Regions from separate parts of the Stenotrophomonas sp. 85239_Sma genome, predicted to be linked through region 1. Evidence: riboswitches for the same ligand, from Rfam matches in the RefSeq annotation. Region 1 holds a riboswitch; the other holds the start of a gene.

What was found. A riboswitch is a leader RNA that binds a small molecule or an ion and turns the genes downstream of it on or off. The one in region 1 is predicted to bind thiamine pyrophosphate.
Region 2: linked by a shared signal. The riboswitch ahead of thiC (phosphomethylpyrimidine synthase ThiC) and the one ahead of ACYKG1_RS00775 (TonB-dependent siderophore receptor) in region 1 are both predicted to bind thiamine pyrophosphate.

What each region holds. Positions count from the first base shown of each region.
Region 1 is NZ_CM151163.1:170,544-179,708, forward strand. Features, by position in the region: gene ACYKG1_RS00755 (Dyp-type peroxidase) at 1-853, shown strand, start outside; gene ACYKG1_RS00760 (EcsC family protein) at 951-1,793, shown strand; gene ACYKG1_RS00765 (hypothetical protein) at 1,892-2,311, shown strand; gene pnuC (nicotinamide riboside transporter PnuC) at 2,403-2,972, opposite strand; gene ACYKG1_RS00775 (TonB-dependent siderophore receptor) at 2,981-5,170, opposite strand; TPP riboswitch at 5,241-5,336, opposite strand; gene ACYKG1_RS00780 (phosphotransferase enzyme family protein) at 5,380-6,504, opposite strand; gene ACYKG1_RS00785 (glycine zipper 2TM domain-containing protein) at 6,628-7,035, opposite strand; gene ACYKG1_RS00790 (XVIPCD domain-containing protein) at 7,282-9,165, opposite strand, start outside.
Region 2 is NZ_CM151163.1:3,787,798-3,796,962, forward strand. Features, by position in the region: gene ACYKG1_RS17615 (TonB-dependent receptor) at 1-223, opposite strand, end outside; gene ACYKG1_RS17620 (helix-turn-helix transcriptional regulator) at 273-1,172, opposite strand; gene ACYKG1_RS17625 (winged helix-turn-helix domain-containing protein) at 1,289-3,610, opposite strand; gene ACYKG1_RS17630 (ion channel) at 3,870-4,541, opposite strand; gene thiC (phosphomethylpyrimidine synthase ThiC) at 4,634-6,478, opposite strand; TPP riboswitch at 6,561-6,662, opposite strand; gene ACYKG1_RS17640 (BCCT family transporter) at 6,929-8,506, shown strand; gene ggt (gamma-glutamyltransferase) at 9,065-9,165, opposite strand, start outside.

The DNA.
Region 1 (9,165 bases):
GGCGTCGATCGCCAAGGCGCGCGAGGTGCTGGCCAGCACCGATGATCTGATCAAGAACACCGCCATCCGCGAGATCGAGCGCACGTTCACCTGCAACGTGGCCATCGGCCACCGCGTGTGGCAGCCGCTGGTGGGCAGCACGCCGCCACGCGAACTGAAGCCGTTCCGCGAGATCAAGGGCGCGGCCCACACCGCCGTGTCCACGCCCGGAGACCTGCTGTACCACATCCGCGCACGCACCATGGACTTGATCGTGGCGTTCGAGCGCAACCTGCTGATGGCGTTCGGTGATGCGGTGGAAACCGTCGATGACGTGGCCGGATTCCGCTACTTCGATGGCCGCGACCTGCTCGACTTCGTCGATGGCACCGCCAACCCGGAGGGGCTGTCGTTGCCGGAAGCCACCATCGTCGGCGATGAAGACCCGGCGCATGCCGGTGGCAGCTACGTGGTGGTGCAGAAGTACCTGCACAACCTCGATGCCTGGCGCGCACAGAAGACCGAGGCGCAGGAAGCGATCATCGGCCGCACCAAGCACGACAACATCGAGCTGGACGATGCGCCGGCCGATGCGCAGAAATCGCACAAGACCCTGTGCACCATTGAGGACGCCGACGGCGAGCACGAGATCCTGCGTGACAACATGCCGTTCGCCAACCCGGGCCGCGGCGAGTACGGCACCTACTTCATCGGCTACACGCGCCGCCTGTGGGTGATCGAGAAGATGCTCGAGCGCATGTTCATCGGCAATCCTGCACCGCTGCACGACCGCATCCTCGATTTCTCCACCGCCACCACCGGCGTGACCTTCTTCGCGCCCTCGCGCAAGGTGCTGGCCGACCTGGGCGAGTGAACCTCATCAAGAGGAATGCAGGCTCAAGAAGGTTCTCCGCTGGCCGATACCGAGGCGCCCCGCCACATGGCTGGGGTCGCACAAGGACCGACGGAGAATGCAAGTGGAACTGACCCCTTACGAACAGCAGCAATGGAAAGCAATCGTCGAATGGAAGAATGAAGAGCCTTCGGTCATTTCCCAGACCGCCGGAAAAGCACTTGCACCGGTTTCATGGTTGATCGGAAAAGTGGTTCCTGAAGCCGCCATGCGGGGCATCCTCGACCTGTCTTCTTCAGCGGCTGAATGGCTTACCGACACCGGCGACCTCACCCGTGATGCCGGCGTCTCCAGCTTGAATGAACTGAAGACGCTGGGCCTTCAGCGGTCGGATGAACTGGCCGACGAAGTCCACAACTGGGCGATTGGCATGGCCGGCGCGGAGGGTGCTGCTACCGGCGCTGCAGGAATCTTCGGCATCGCGGCGGACATTCCCATGGTGCTTGTGCTGGCACTTCGTACGATCCACAAGATTGGTGCCTGCTACGGGTTCGAGGCAAAGTCGAAAGAAGACAAGGACTTCATGCTCGCAATTCTCTCTGCGTCCAGTGCAAATGAAATGGCGGAGAAAACGGCCGCATTGACTACGCTTCGCATGGTCCAGGTCAGCATCGCCAAAACGACATGGAAAAAGCTTGCGGAGAAGGCTGCAACAGACCGATTCAGCAAAGAAGCCGGCGTTATCGCGGTCAAAACCCTTGCAAAGCAGCTGGGGATCAACATGACCAAGCGCAAGGCACTGCAAGCCATCCCTGCCATTGGTGCGGTGGTGGGTGGATCGGTCAATGCCTGGTATCTGAAGGAGATTGGCTGGTCGGCCAGGCACGCCTTCCAGGAGCGCTGGCTCCTTGAGAACGGGCGCGCGCTTGAGGACGCCGAACTGGCAGTCGTCGGAGGCTGATTCATCTGGGCGGGCCGAAGCAATGCAGCAGGGTGCCATCTCCCTGTCATCCAGTGCGCCGACCATGGCGCGCTGGATGGGAGCGCAGGAGGCTGGCGATGGTCATGGCAGCAAACAGGACCGGCGTACGCCGCTGGTGGCGGCCGCTGGCCGCGTTGTTCGGCGCATTGGCACTGGGGAGTGCCGCAGTGTCCGCGCAGGAAGCCCCTGCGCACTGGATGGCCTATGCCGCCGCCGTGGGCGGCCAGCTGCAGCAGCGCCTGCAGCAGGAGCAGGACCCGCACGCGCAGCGTGTACTGGAATGGCTGCAGGCACACCCCGACGCACCGACGCCGCTGCCGGTGAGCGTGTGGATCACGGCGGATGGCCGCATTTCGAAACTCGAATTCGACAGCCTGGGTGACGCCCAGGTCGACGCCGACCTGCGCGCGATGCTGCAGGCCGCGCCGTTGCAGGCGGCTCCGCCGCCCGACATGCGCCAACCGTTGCGGCTGGGCCTGGTACTGGAGCCGAAGTAGATCCACGCCATGCGTGGATGAGCTTGGTCGTCAGGCGCGCGCCAAACAAGGTTGGCGGCTACCGGTGGTCCCAGCCACGCAAGGCGTGGCTCTACTGCGTTGCCACCTGCGGCTCGCGTGCGGCCGCGCTCCATGCGCGCAGGCCGAACACGGCCAGGCCGAGGAAGAATACGTACAGCGCGGCGGTCACGTGCAGCGACTTGAACAGGTACGCACCCACGTAGACCACGTCCACCGCGATCCACACCCACCAGCAGGCCACGTGGCGGCGTGCCTGCCACCACTGGCCGACCAGGCTCAGCGCGGTCAGCATGGCGTCCAGCCAGGGCAATGCGGCATCGGTGAAGGTATGCATGGCCGCACCCAGCGCCACGCCACCGCACAGGCCGATGGCCAGGTCGCGCAGCAGCTTGCCGCGTGCCAACGGCACGATGCGGACGCTGCCCTCATCGGCGGCGTGCTGCCGCCAGTTGAGCCAGCCATACACCAGGAAACCACCGAAGGCGACCTGCAGCAGCGTATCCGAATACAGCTTGGCCTCGGCGAAGACCAGCCCGTACAGCGTCACCGACAGCAGGCCCACTGGCCACGCCACCAACCGTCGCCGGGCCATCAGCCAGACGCCGAGGATGCTGCACAGCGCGGCGGTCCACTCGAGCATCACGCCGCTCACAGCGCGAACGTCACCGACAGGCGGGCCTGTCGCGGTGCGCCGGGGAACAGGTAGTAGTCACCGCCGCTGCTGCCGGTATCGCGCCAGTAGAAACGATTGAACACGTTGTCCACCGACAGGTTCCAGGTCACCGCGCGCTCGTGCAGGCGATGCTGGAAACGCAGGCCAGCGTCGAACACCGAGTAGTCCGGTGCGCGCACGCCACCGTCGGCGCGGGCAACGTTGGCACCGGCATAGCGCCAGCCACCGGTTACATCCAGGCCCTGCACGAACGGCAGCGCATAAGCCACGTGCACGCTGGCGCGCACCTTCGGCACGTTCACCAGCTGATGGCCTTCATAGGCCGGTGTGCCGGCATCGCGCGCGCGCGCCTGCAGCACGCTGGCGCTGGCCACGATCTGCAGCGCATCGGTCAGCTGGCCGTTGGCGGTCAGCTCCAGGCCGGTGTGGGTCTGCGTGCCTTCCTCGACGAAGGTGTACCCCACGTCGCTGTTGTCGGGCTTGGCGTACTGGTACGGCTGCGAAATGCGGAACACCGCCGCGCCCAGCGTCAGTGCTTCGACCGGCACGTACTTCACGCCCACTTCCAGCTGCCGCGACTGCACCGACGGCAGGAAGGTGTCTGCGTTGCTGGTCCAGAATGGCGCTTCCTGGCCCAGCGAGATGCCGCGCACGTAGCTGGCATAGGCATTGAGCTGGTCGGTGGCCTTCCACACCACCGCGGCCTGCGGCAGGAAGCGCGACAGGCGGCTGTGCCGCTGAGGGTTTCCACGCTTGTCGTAGGCACGCTCGTCCAGGCGTACGAAACGCCCACCGGCCAGCCACTGCCAGTCATCACCGAAGCTCATCCGGTCCAGCGCGAAGAACGCGGTCTGGCGGCTGTCCAGGCGTCGTGCGGAGGGGCCGGGCATCTTCGGCGACGGCTCGAACACCGGCACCTGCGCGTCGTGGATGTTGCTGGTGCCGACGTACTCGTTGACGCTCGGGCGCTTGTCCACGGTGCGGCGGAAGTAGTCGGCACCGACGGTCAGCTGGTGGCCGACGTTTCCGGTCTCGAAGCGGCCGCGCAGCTCGGCGCGGGCCTGCTGGTTGCGGCGCGTGTCGTCCGGGCTGCGGTAGTCGTAGACGTCGTAATCGCCATTGGGGGCGAAGTAGTTGCCCGGCAGGCTGCCATCGGCGCATTGCGTGGCGTAGTAGCAACCGTAGGCGAAGGCGACATTGTCATCGATCACCGAGCGGCTGTGGCCGACCGAGACACGCGACTGCCAGGCATCGTTGAAATCGTAGGTGTGCAGCGCGGTGATGTTGGTGCTGGCGATGTCCACCGGGCGCTGCCATGGCTGGTAGCCGAGCAGATGCTCGCGGTCGACGCCGCGCGGCAGGTCGCGCGCGCCCAGCAGCTGGTAGCCGGACACCGAGCGCTGCGAGCTGGTCTGGTAGTTGGCATCCACTTCCAGCTTGCCGCGCTCGCCGATCAGCCAGTCGGCCGCCAGCGAGTAGAAATTGCGGCGGCCATCGGCGTGCTCGACATAGGAATTGCTGGAATCCCAGGCGGCGTTCAGGCGCAGGCCGAGGCGCGGCGTGATCCAGTGGCCGACATCGACGGCGACGTAGCGCGAGCCTTCCGAATCGGTGCCGAGGGTCGCCGTGCGCACCTCGGCCGGGCGCTTGCCGATGTAGTTGATGATGCCGCCGGGCGCCATCACGCCTGCGGCCAGGCCGGCTTCACCCTTGAGGATCTCCACCGACTGCACGTTCTCCAGCGCCAGGCGCTGTTCGCCGGCGATGGACAGGCCGTTGAAGCGGTAGCCGGTGGCGGCGTCCAGGGCGAAGCCACGGATGGCGATGTTCTGGTAGTAACCCACCGGCGCATACGCATCGCCCAGCGAGGCATCGTTGCTGGCCAACTCGGACAGCGAACGCACCTGGCGGCGATCAAGGTAATCGCGCTCAAGCACGTTCACCGACGCCGGCGTGTCCTTCCAGGAACCACCACCGAAGGCGTTCACGCGCGCGGTATCGGCCTTCGGTTTGCCGGCCTGCACGCGTACCGCCGCCAGTTCGGTGGGCGAGCGCTCGGCGCCGGTGGCAGCCGCATCGGGGGACACCTCGGCCTCGCTGGCGTGCAGCGGCAGTGCGGCGCAGAGGGCGAGGGAGAGCAGGGTGGGGCGCAGGCAGCGGTTCATTCGGTTCGTCTTCGGACAACAAGGGAGACGAAGCGACGGCGCGCAGGTGCACCGGCCCATGACGGGGGCGTGGCTGCGGCTCAAAGCTCCCTACGCCGGTGCAAACCGGATCAGGTTCCAAGGGACTCTCTCAGCCTGGCAGATCCAGGCACCCCCGCTTCAGGTGACCATTTCACTACAAATGGTACGGATTTGCGAGCCGGTGCCCTTCAGGCTGCCGCGTGCAGGGCCTGCAGCAGCGCCTGTCCCGGCGCGCTGTGGAACCACGCCGGGTGCCCCAGCATGAAGGGCTGCCAGGCCACGTTCGCGTTCGCGGTCGAGCCGGTGATGCCTTCGAAGTACTCCACTTCGGACAGTGAGAAGTCGAAATGGACCATCGGCAGCAGGTCGGCCAGCAGGTGTACGCGTGCCGCCGAGAGCGGCTGTACCTCGCGGTAGCCGTCGAGCAGGGCCAGCGCGATATCGATGCGCACCGCCTCCATGCCGCGCTCCAGTTCCAGCCACGCCACCGCGTTGCGCTCGATCGCGGTGGCGAGGTCGAACAGCGCGCTGGTGGGCGAGGCCAAGCCGAAATCCAGCACGGTGCTGATCTGCCCATCGCGCCACAGCAGGTTGGAAACATGCCAGTCGTTGTGCGCCCACAGCCGTGGCTCGTCGCGCAGGCGCTCGGCCAGTCCGGCATGCCACGGCAGCACGTCACGCTGCAGCTGCGATTCCCACGGAATGCGCGCGAGATAGCGGGCCAGCCCGGGGCGCTCGTGCAGCCCCGCCTTGATGGCCGCGATCGGATCGTCGGCGCGGATCAGATCGTCGCGCGCTACCAGCAGATGGGTGCTGCGCTGTGGCGCGTGGTAACTGGCCGCGGCGCGGTGCAGCTGGGCCAGCATGCGGCCAGCCTCGCGGGCCTGCGCGACATCGGTCAACAGCGACCACGACACCGCGTCGCGGTACAGGTCGTCGCCCACGCCAACCGCATGCAGCTCGAAGGTCCATTCGCCGTGTTCGACCGCAGTGTGGCCATCGGTGGCCGCCAGCACCTGCACCACCGGTACGCCGGCGGCGGCCAGATCGGCGATGAAATGGTGTTCTTCTTCCAGGCACGCCGCGCTGCGCACGCTGTGGTGGTGGCGCTTGATGAACACCGCGCCGTCCACGCCGTTGACGATGGCGGCGGCCGACAGCGGCCGCGGGCTGTGCCAGCGGGGCTGGCTGCGCTCGTCCAGCTGAGGGTAACGCCGGCGCAGCCACGCAATGTCCGCCGTGCTGATCGGCGGCCAGTCGGCGGCGACCTCATCGTTGTTGAGGCCCTGCACGCGGTGGGAGGAAGACGTCATGCCGCAACCCAGTGGGGAAAGTCACATCCAAGGCTGCGCATTCAACGCCATGCACGCGGCCAACGCAAACGGGCGGGTCATCGACCCGCCCGTCCGTGCATCGGCATGGGGATGCCGCGCTGCTTACCAGCCGCGATGGCGGCCGCGGTCGTGGTAGTAGCGGTTGTCGTAGTAACGCTCGCGCTGCCAGCGACGGTCGTCACCGCGGTCGTAGTAGCCGCTGCGATAATAGCCACGGTCGTAACGGCGATCGTAGCGGTTGTCGTAACGGCGATTGTCGTAGTAACGACGGTCGCGGCGGTCGGAGGTAGTCAGGTTGCCGATCGCGCCGCCGGCCACGGCACCGCCGACGGTGGCAGCGGGATCACCGTTGGAGAGCAGGTTGCCGGCCACGCCACCGACCACGGCGCCGACCAGGGTGCGCTTGTCCTTCCTCGACATCGCGCTGGCATCGCTGGCCACGGCCACACCGGCCACCAGTGCCAGAGCCATCGCCAGACCACGGAAGCTGAGTGCGGAAGTACTGAGCATGTTCGTTCTCCTGTGAGGTGCATGCCACGCTGGGCAGGGAGGGCGCGGGGCGCCCCGGCTGCCGTGGTGTCCACGCTGGCGTTCCAACATTGCCGGAACATTGCCTGGTCCACCGTGCGGCTTGCGCATTCATCTAGCGGCAGGCGGCATGAAGCAAGGCTGAAAGCGGCCCTGGCCGCTCAGCGGGCAGAAAGGGAAAGGGCCGCGCATGGCGCGGCCCCTCCCGGTCTGCAAGGCGTTGCGGGCCTAGACGCCCATGGCCTTCTGCGCCTGGCGGGTCTGTTCCTGCTGCGCGTCCTGCTGCTGGTGCAGCACGTTCGGCGCGCCGTGCACCGCGCCGCTGCTGAGCGCCATGCTCTGTTCGCTGGCGGTGCGGGTTTCCACCGCAACGCGGCTGGCCGCCGGGTCTCCGATCGTGCCCTGCACGGCGAACAGGCGCTCACCGTTCGGACTGGGCACCACCGCGTCGATGCGCTGCAGGCCGGCGGCATGCGCCTCCCTGGTCAGCGCCGCTGCGGCACTTTCCAGCGCGTGGCGGTCCTTGAAGGTACCCGCCGGCATCCGTTCCAGGCCTTCGCTGGCCTGCAGGTACATCGGATTGCGCGGGTGCCGCTCGTCGTTCAGCAGCGGGCGCTCGCGGGCTTCCCTGATCGCGTCCAGCGTCTTCGCACCGACGATGCCGTCGGCGACCAGCCCGTTGTCCTTCTGCAGCTGGCGCACCGCCGCTTCGGTATTGCGGCCGAAGCGGCCGTCCTCGACCAACGGCTTGCCGTCGGCACCGGCATAGCCGAGGTGGCCCAGCTGCTCCTGCACCTTGCGCACGCCCTCGCTGTGTGCACCCGGCTTGTACAGTTCGGCGTGCGGTGTGCCAGTGCCCTTGTGCTCGGCCGCAGGCTTGCCCTGGGTCTGCTCGTGCGATTGGGTGCGGCTCTCCAGCAGGTCGCGGGCCTTGGACAACGGGTCCGACGCGAACAGCTTCCAGTTCGGGTGGTCCTTCACCTGCTTCAGGTAGTCCTCCACCGGCATGGTGTGCACGCCCTTGCTGCCGGTGGACTGGCTGATCAGCAGTTTGTCGGTGTTCGGGTCGCGCACCACCATCACGATGTGGTCGATGCCGTTCCAGTGCTCATGGCGGGTCCTGGCCGTATCCAGGCCGATGACCATGCCTTCCTTCAGCGCATCGGGCTTGAGGACGGCGTCGCGGTCCAGCAGCACGCCGGACTGGTCGAACGCCTTGCGCACAATGCCACCGGAACCGAGGTTGCCCAGGTCGATGCGATCAGCCTTGCTGAATACCGCGTGCCCGGCCTTCTGGTTGATCTCGTCCATGGTCCGGTTCTGCAGCGTGCCGACCCAGCCGGAGCAATCGATGTAGCCCTGGTCCACGTTCTTGCCGGTCTTGCCCGGCACGTACAGCGCATGGCCCGGGATGTTGATGGCGTACTTGACGTCGTCGTACTTCACGCCGGCGTCGTAGGCGGCCTGCAGTTCGATGCCCGGCTTCGGCGCGGCGGCAGCCGTTGCGGTCGCCGCCAGCGTGGCTGCAGCGGCGCCCACGGCTGCAGTCTGCGCCGGCGCAGCCGGAGTCTGGGTGTGGGTCTGGCCCGGTGCCACGGTCTGCGGTGCGATGTGCTTTTCCGGGATGCTGATCGCTGCGTACTTGTGGATGTAGTAGCTGGAGAAGGTCCGCGCCAGGTCGCCGTCGTTCATGCCACGCATTTCGGCCAGGGTATGGCCGGTCAGTGCCTTGGCATCGGAGCCGATCTGGTTGAGCACGTTGCGGCGCATGTTGATCTCTTCGCCATGGCCGTTGCGGACCACGCCGAAGGTGCCGGTGGCGATCGCGGTCTGCACCGAGCCATAGCCGGCGCTACCCTGCTGGTGGGCCAGGTACAGGTCCAGGCCGGTCGGCGTGTCGCCGCCGGACAGGTACGGGTGGCCGGTGCGCTCATTGCGGCGCGCCATCGAGCCCAGGTTGTCCTGGTACATCTGCGCGGCGGCTTCGGTGTTGCGGGTCGGGTCGAACTCGTGGCCGGTCAGGTGGTACTGGCGGGCCGAGCCGGGCACGAACTGGAACAGGCCCTTGGCTCCGGTCGAGGTGTTGTGGGCGCGCTCGTTGAAGGTGCCACC
Region 2 (9,165 bases), 1.0 Mb from region 1:
CGACGCTCGAGAAGCCCTGCTTTTCCAGGGATTCGCGGGTCATCGTCAGGATCGGCTGCTGGGTCTCCACCGAGGCGCCGCGGATGCGCGAGCCGGTGACCGAAATGCGGTCCAGGTCGGTGGTGCCCTTTGCTTCCTGAGCCGAAGCAAAGGCCGGCGCCAGCGCCAGCGCAATGCCGGCCGGCAGCAAGCCGAACCGCACTGCGGGATTACGAACGTTCATCTATCTCTCCAAGGTACGTGTTAGCAGCGTGTTAAAACACCCCAGCACGTTACGATTGCGTTGCAGCGCTGTATTTGCGCGAACCAACCGGAGACTTTGCGGATTGTGGCGGGAGCAAGCCGCCGTTCTCCCTGAAGCGCGATGCGGACTGGCCGTAGCGGGCACGGAACGCACGCGCGAAGCTGCAGCAGTTGTCGAAACCACTGGCGGCGGCGACCTCGCCCACCATCATGTCGGTGTCGCGCAGCAGGTCGGCGGCGCGCTCGAGGCGCAATCGTGCCGAAAGCGACTGCGGGCTTTCCTCGTACAGGCTCTGGAAGGTCTTGGAGAGGTACCAGCTGGAGAAGTTGGTCAGCTCGGCCAGTTCGCCGATGCGCACCACCCGGTGGCTGTTGCCTTCCAGGTACAGGCGCGCGCGCTGCATGCGGCCGAACACCTGGCGCTTGCGGCTGCGCGAGCGGCCCGGGCAGCGCTGCACGTTGTCGGCCAGGCCACGCTGCAGGCCAGCCAGGTGCAGCAGCAGCGGGCGCAGGGCCTGGGCCGGCTGGCCGCTGGCCAGCGCATCGCGCCACAGGCGCAGTGCCACGCGGGCGTCACTGCGGTTCATGCGGCCACGACCGGCATACAGGCCGCAGTCGGCCATCTCGGTCAGCACGCGAAGTGCTTCGACGTTGAGGTTCAGGCCGACGCACAGCCCGTTGCGACCGGCCTGCACCAACGGCCGCGATTCCTTTTCGAAGGCGATCCACTCGCCCTGGCGCAGGCGGAAGCGTCCTTCCTTGGCTTCGACCCACGAACTGCCACGCACCTGCATCCAGACGGTGAAGCTGGAGCCGGCGGTCTGCAGGCTGCCCAGCCGGGCCACGCCCAGGCAGGTCGGCGCGACTTCATCGAGCGACCGGTCCAGGGAGACGGTTTGGCCGCGATCGGCCAGCGAGAGTTGACGCATGGGGGGCACCACGGATTTGCCTAGTACAGGGCTCCGTTTTGCCTAATCAGGCGGCACCGCGTCAGGAAAGTCAGACGAGATCGCCACGAATTCGCGACGAGATCCTGACGAAGAAATCACGAAGGTCCATTTCCCTTGAACAACAACAACTTGGAGAACGCCGGGAACAGTGCGGGCGGGCGTTCGGGCAACCGCATCACGCCGATGTCGGCGCCATCGCTGACCGCCATCGCCACGAAAAGGTCACGTCCGTCAGTGCTGGCGCTGAGCCCGTTGCCCGCGCTGAGCCGCTCGGCGTCCAGGCAGCGTTCGGGCTCCTCGCGGCCGGGCTGGATGCGCACGAGCGTGGTGCCACAGGTCGTCGAGGTTCCAAGGTAGCCGATGCCACTGTTGCCGGCCACGGTCCAGGCCCGGTATCGCCAGCGGCTGGGCCGGTCATCGCTGATCTGCTGCACGCTGCCCGACGACAACGCCGCATCGACCGACCACAGGCCACCGGCGGCAAGGCGGGTGAACAACACGCGGCCACTGCTGCGGTCGAAGCGCGCCTGCGACACCCCGTCAATGCTGGCCAACCGGCGCCACGGCTGGGTACTGCGGTCGAACAGGCTCAACCGGGTGCGCTGGTCGGCATCGCGTTCGACCACAAACAGCTGCTCCGGCGACGCGCCATACAGCGCCTGCAGCGGCTGTTCGGCCGGTACCGGCAAGGGTTGCAGGCGTTCATCGCGTGGCGCGATCTCGTAAACCACCGTGCGCCCGTGCGCATCGCGGCCAACCACGAGCAACTGGCGGCTGTCGGCCGACCAGTCTGGTGCCTGCCGCGCTTCCGGCCGCAGCCCTTCGATGGGGCGAAGCGAATCCGGTCGCTGCATGTCGGCCCACCATAGGGCGAAGCTGCCGGAGCGATCCGAGGTGAAGACCAGCTGGCGGCCATCGGGCGCTGCCATCGGCTGTCCATCGCGGCCACTGGATGCAAACAGGCGCTCAGGCGCGCCACTGCCCTGCATCGGCACCTTGAACACGCCGAACTGCGCGCGCCGGTGGACGAAGGCCAGCATGCCACCGCGTCGCGACACGGCCGGCCACTGCGCATCATCCAGGCCGGCATCGCGCAGCGTGTGCCGCTCGACGTCCAGGTAGTAGAGCCGCGCCTCACTGTCGACGCGGCGGCCGAACACAATGGTGCGGCCGTCGTCCAGCCAGGCCCAGCCGCGCAGTTCTGCCGCCTCGTTGGTCAACTGCTCGGGCGTACCGCCCGTGGCCGGCACCCGCCACAGATCGCCCAGCTGCGGGTTGCGCACGAACACCAGCCATTGCCCGTCCGGCGAATAACGCGGCGCGTAATCGAAGTCATCCTGGTCGACGCTGTAGGCCAGCGCGCGCCATTCGCCGCTGGCCAGGTCAAGCACGCGGATGCCACGGTGGGCATAGCGCCCGACCATGCTGCCGAACACCAGGCCACGACCATCGGGCGTCCAGTCAAAGCTGAGCAGCTCGGTGCCATCGCAGCGCGTGGCCTGGCGCAGTGCGCCACCGGTAGCGCTGGCGATCAGCACCTGGCAACCACCGTCGGCGGAAAACCGTGCGAAGGCGATCTCGCGACCGTCCGGCGACCAGTTCGGGAATCGATCGACGGCACCGGCCGGCGGCACCAGCAACTGGCGCGCCGGCGCATTGCCCGAGGTCTGCACCTTGATCGCACCGCCACCGTTGCCATCTTCGTTGGCGCCCTCATATGCCACCAGCGAACCGTCTGGCGACAGCGTGGGATAGGTTTCAAAGCCACTGGTCGCGGTGATCAACCGATAGGGGCGTTGCGGACTGCCGATCACCCGCGTGCCGTTCTCCACGGCAGCCTCCACCGGTGAACTGCTGGCCGGAGCGCGGCGCAGCAGCAGCGTTGTCATGACCAGCAGCGTGGCCAGCATCAACACGCCCAGCGCCAGCAGCACGCGGCGGCGGACATGGCGCCAGCGGCGGCGCGATTCCTGCGCACGCAGGGACGGCACAGCAGCAGCCGGTACCGGCTGCACATCCACGCCTTCGTCGTCAGACCCCGCCGAGGCCGATAGCTCCGCATCGTCCAGCACCTGTACCGGCACCAGAAGCCGATAGCCCGTCTTGGCGATGGTCTCGATATAGGCCTGGCCGTTGTCGTCGTCGTTGCTGAACGCCTTGCGCAGCTGGGTGACGGCCTGGGTCAGCACATCGTTGGTCGGCAGCGTGTCCGGCCACACCTCGGCGAACAACTCGTCGCGGGTGACAACGCGGCCCGGCTGCCGCAGCAGCACGCGCAGCACGCCCAGCGCCTTCGGCGTCAGCCGGCGCGGGCGGCGTGCACCAACGACCTCGACTTCGCGCGAGGACAAAGTGACGGTGCACTCTCCTATCCGTATCCGATCGGATACGGGGGGCTGGATTTCGCTGCTGTTCATTTTCTGCTACACAGTTGAGACAGGTCCCGGGCAGTGTTTGCCTTCGATACCGCCCCGTCCTGGGAACAGCGAAAAGCCAGACTCCGCACAAAGCATCGGCGCATACCGCAAAAACAATCGAGCGCGCGAATACTAGCCTATGCAGGTTACCTCGCCTATCGCGTGGTCGACATCAGGCTCTCTCTCGCCGACGCATTCACATAATTTGCGACACCATTCGCGCCCTCTTGGGCGCGAAATTTTTATCTGGCGTTCATTTTCACATGCGCCGCAGCATGGTCAATCCGACCAGTCGCGAAACCACCAAAGCCACGTACATCACGCCGGAAAACTGCTCCAGCATGACCAGTGCGCGTGCCTGTGGATGCAGTGGCACCACGTCACTCAAGCCGACTCCAGACAACAAGCTGAAGCTGAGATAAAGCAGTTCCATCCAACTGCGCTGCCCGCCCCCGCCGGTGCCCTGGAAACTGCCCGGATACCACTGCTGGCACACGGCGAATGCGAATGCGAATGCCCACGCCAGCAGGGTGAAGGTCGCGCCTGCGGCGAACAGTTCGTCCCGGGTGACCTTGTGGTCCTGGAGCATGTAGGCGATCAGGGCGCCAGCCGTATAGAAGTACAGCAGGCTCTCCAGCAACTGCGCGGTGGTCAGCAGTGCCGTGCGGTCGAGCAGAGCTCCGGCCAGCGAGAACACCACCGAGGGGATGGCCAGCAGCAGCGCCAGCCACGTACCCAGCGGACTGCGCTGGACCACCCACAGCGCCAGGCCGAGTACCGCCATGCCGAACATGCCCAGTGCCGCGCGGCCCGCGGCGGTGTCATCCAGCGCGGGATACAGCATCACCGCCAGCAACTGCGCGCCCAGCAACCAGGCCGAAGGATGGCGGCGGGCAATGGCCAGCCAACGCGTGGTCATGGCAACGGGCATGGCGTCCTTCCCTTGGGCGATGGACGGAGCATAGCGGGGTACAGCGTGATGAGCGGTAGTGCCGGCCAACGGCCGGCACCCCCGTTTCCGCATCAACCCTGGCGGTAGACCTCGGCGCCAGCAGCGCGGAACTCTTCCGACTTCTCCTTCATGCCGGCCTCGGCGTAGTCACGCACGTCCTGGGTGATCTTCATCGAACAGAAATGCGGGCCGCACATCGAGCAGAAGTGCGCCAGCTTGTGCGCATCCTTCGGCAGCGTCTCGTCATGGAACTCCTTGGCCTTCTCCGGATCCAGGCCAAGGTGGAACTGGTCTTCCCAGCGGAATTCGAAGCGCGCTTTGCTCAGTGCGTTGTCGCGCACCTGCGCGCCGGGATGGCCCTTGGCAAGGTCGGCCGCATGCGCGGCGATGCGATAGGCCATGATGCCGTCGCGCACGTCCTGGCGATTGGGCAGGCCCAGGTGCTCCTTCGGCGTCACGTAGCAGAGCATGGCCGTGCCGAACCAGCCGATCATCGCCGCACCGATCGCACTGGTGATGTGGTCGTAGCCCGGTGCGATATCGGTGGTCAGCGGGCCCAGCGTGTAGAACGGCGCTTCACCGCACTCGCGCAGCTGCTTGTCCATGTTCTCCTTGATCAGCTGCATCGGCACATGGCCAGGGCCTTCGATCATGGTCTGCACATCATGCTTCCAGGCGATCTTCGTCAGCTCACCCAGCGTTTCCAGCTCACCGAACTGCGCCGCGTCGTTGGCATCGGCGATGCAGCCCGGACGCAGGCCATCGCCCAGCGAGAAGGTCACGTCGTAGGCCTTCATGATTTCGCAGATCTCTTCGAAGTGTGTGTAGAGGAAGTTCTCCTCATGGTGCGCCAGGCACCACTTGGCCATGATCGAGCCGCCCCGGCTGACGATGCCGGTCACGCGCTTGGCAGTGAGCGGCACATAGCGCAGCAGCACGCCGGCATGGATGGTGAAGTAGTCCACGCCCTGCTCGGCCTGCTCGATCAGCGTGTCGCGGAAGATCTCCCAGGTGAGCGCTTCGGCACGGCCATCAACCTTCTCCAGCGCCTGGTAGATCGGCACGGTACCGATCGCCACCGGCGAGTTGCGGATGATCCACTCGCGGGTCTCATGGATGTGCTTGCCGGTGGACAGGTCCATCACCGTGTCGCCGCCCCAGCGGATCGCCCACACCAGTTTTTCCACTTCCTCGGCAATGCCCGAGGACACGGCGCTGTTGCCGATGTTGGCGTTGATCTTGGTCAGGAAGTTGCGGCCGATGATCATCGGCTCGCTTTCCGGATGGTTGATGTTGTTGGGCAGCACCGCGCGGCCGCGCGCGATTTCATCGCGCACGAATTCTGGCGTGATGATCTTCTGGATCGAAGCCCCGAACGCCTCGCCCGGGTGCTGCTGCAGCAGGCCGGCATCGCGGATCGCTTCCAGCCGCTGGTTCTCACGGATGGCGACGAATTCCATTTCCGGCGTGATGATGCCGCGGCGCGCGTAGTGCATCTGGGTGACGTTCGCACCTGCCCGTGCACGGCGCGGCAGGCTGCGCGCAGGGAACCGCACGGCATCGAGCTTGGGATCCTGCTCGCGGCCGCGGCCGAACGACGAACTCAGGCCGTCGAGCTGCTCGGTATCGCCGCGTTCCTCCACCCAACCGCGACGCAGCGCCGGCAGGCCCGCGGAAAGATCAATACGCACGTCCGGATCGGTGTAGGGGCCAGACGTGTCATAGACCGTGACCGGTGCATTCTCTTCGCCTCCGAACAGCGTCGGCGTGCGGGTCAGCGCGATCTCGCGCATCGGCACCTGCAGATCCGGACGCGAACCGGGCACGTGGATCTTGCGCGAGCCGGGAATGGGCCGGGTCACGGATTCGGAGAGTTGCTGGGCCTGTTGCTGCAGGGCGGAGAGCTGTGCGTTCATCGGGCATCGTCCAGAAAGGTCAGGGACGAAGCGGCGGCGCACTGCGCCCGCGCACGGACGGTCCTTGGGCGGAGTCCGGGCACGACTGCACTGCAAAGCTTCCCTACGCCGGTATGAGCCGGATCAGGTTCCAAGGGACTGTCTCAACCGTGGCCGCTTGGCCGCGGTACCCCCGCTTCTTGGTGTGCATTAGAGCATAGACCGCCCGCCTCCGGAGTTAGCCCCGAGGGTCAGATCCGCTTTCCTGCGGAAAGCGGATCTGACCCCAATCGCTATTCGTTAACAGAACCATGACGTCGCGTTCAGTAACGTGCACGCGCATCGTGTCGCTGCGACCGGTGTTTCCTTCGCCGTCTTCGCGGCCCCTGCCCGGCTCGTGCTGCATGCCGCCGGCCCTTCGCTGCAAGCTCTGCTCGCTCCCCTCAATCCCTTGATCGGAGAAGCTCCTTCATGGTGTTTCGCGTTTCCATCGCACTGGTCCTGCTGCTGGTGCTGCTTGCCGGTGTTGCACCGGCCTCCTTCAATGCCGTGGTGCAGAGCATCCTCGGTGAACTCATCCGCGGCATCGGCTGGCTTTACCTGCTGGTCGTGTTCCTGACGCTGGTGTTCCTGATGTACCTGGCGTTCGGCCGCTTCGGCAACCTGCGCATCGGTGGCGAAGACGCCGAGCCCGAATTCTCGCGGGCCAGCTGGATGTCGATGCTGTTCGCCGCCGGCATGGGTATCGGCCTGGTGTTCTGGGGCGCGGCCGAGCCCATTTCGCACTTCAGCAAGCCGCCCGAGGGCCTGGCGCCGGAAAGCATGGATGCTGCGCGCGCATCGATGCGCTATGCATTCTTCCACTGGGGCCTGCACCCGTGGGCCATCTATGCACTGATCGGCCTGGCAATGGCCTGGTTCCGGTTCAACCGCAACGGCCGCGGCCAGATCAGCGACATGCTGCAGCCCATCATCGGCCGCCACCATCGCGGCTGGATCGGGCACATCGTCAACATCTCCGCGGTCGTTGCCACTGCAGTGGGCGTGGCCACCGCACTGGGCTTTGGAACGGTGCAGATCGCGGCCGGCGTGGAGCGCGTGTTCGGCGTGCAGGCGGGCGTGCCCCTGCAGCTGACGATCATTGCGGTGGCCTTCGTTCTATACATGGCGTCCACGCTCAGCGGCGTCGGCCGCGGCATGAAATGGCTCTCCAACTTCAACCTGGCACTGGCAGCGTTGTTGCTGGCCCTGGTGCTGGTGCTGGGCCCTACCGGCGCGATCTTCAACACCTTCACCACCACGCTGGGCTCCTACCTCAACCAGCTGGTGACGATGAGCCTGCGCATGTCGCCGTTCTCATCCAGCACCTGGGTGGCCGACTGGACGATCTTCTACTGGGCCTGGTGGATTTCGTGGGCGCCCTTCGTCGGTTCCTTCATTGCTCGCATCTCGCGCGGGCGCAGCGTACGGGAGTTCGTTGTCTGCGTCGTCATGGCGCCGACGTTGCTTGGCTTCTTCTGGTTCTCGGTCTTCGGCGGCAGTGCCATCTGGATGCAGATTTTCGGTCAGGCAGACCTGCTACAGGCATTGGGCAATGGCTATGAAACGGTCCTGTTTACGATGTTCGACAGCATGCCGCTGCCTGTGCTGCTGTCGTGCACTGCGCTGTTGTTGCTCATGATCTTCTTCGTGACATCCGCGGATTCGGCGGTGCTGGTGCTGGCCACCATGTCCACCGACGACGCAGGCGAGCCTTCGCAGAGGCACAAGATTGCGTGGGGCGTGGGAATCGCCCTGATCGCCGGCTCTCTGCTGCTGGCCGGCGGCCTCGAGGCGCTACAGGGCATGATCACGATTGCGGCGCTGCCGTTCGCGCTGCTGATGGTGCTGGTGATGGTGTCGCTGCACCGCGTGCTGGACCAGGAGTACACACGCGAGCGGCGGCAGGCGCAGCGCCAGCGGCACATGATCGATGCCTGGATCGCGCGCGAGATGGCGGCGCAGGAGGAGACCCAGGCGGAGGCCGCGCGCGCGCACGATCAGGATTGAGAGGGTTTTGCAGCCTGCGGCTGCACTGCTTTTCTCAAGCAACAGCAACAGCAACTTCAATGGCGGCTCTGGGTTGCTGTTGGTTGGGCGGGTCGGTGTGGGCTGGCAGGACACGCCGTAAACCCGTCCCTGGGGGCTCGATGGCGCCATCCATGGCGCCAACGGTCCTGCCAGCCCACACCGACCCACCCCCGACAGTTTCCGTGTAACGGTGGGTTTTCCACGCCATGCGTGGATGAGGTGTATCGGAAAACAGGAAGGGGTCGGATCCGTTTTCCTTTGGAAAACGGATCCGACCCCAACCCAAAGCGCGCGGCTGTTGCTGTTGCTGTTGCTGTTGATCTTCTTCTTTCTCTTCCTGCGGTGATGGCCACGGAAACTGTCAGGGGCCGGGCGGGTGGGCTGGGCGGGGGTGTCCGCGGCATGGATGCCGCGGCCAAGCCTCCAGGGACGGATTCACGGCGCCCCCCGACCAGCCCACCCGCCCGGCCCAATCACATGATCCCGCTTCCACGAACCACCACCGCAGAGGGGGCTGCGCCCGGCGGCCGGGAAACCTCAATACCCCGCCGCCTGCCCATCCTTGCGGCTCTCCGAGGCACCGTAGTAAACCCCGGTGTCGGGATCACGCATGATCGCCTGGTACCCGCCATAGGGAC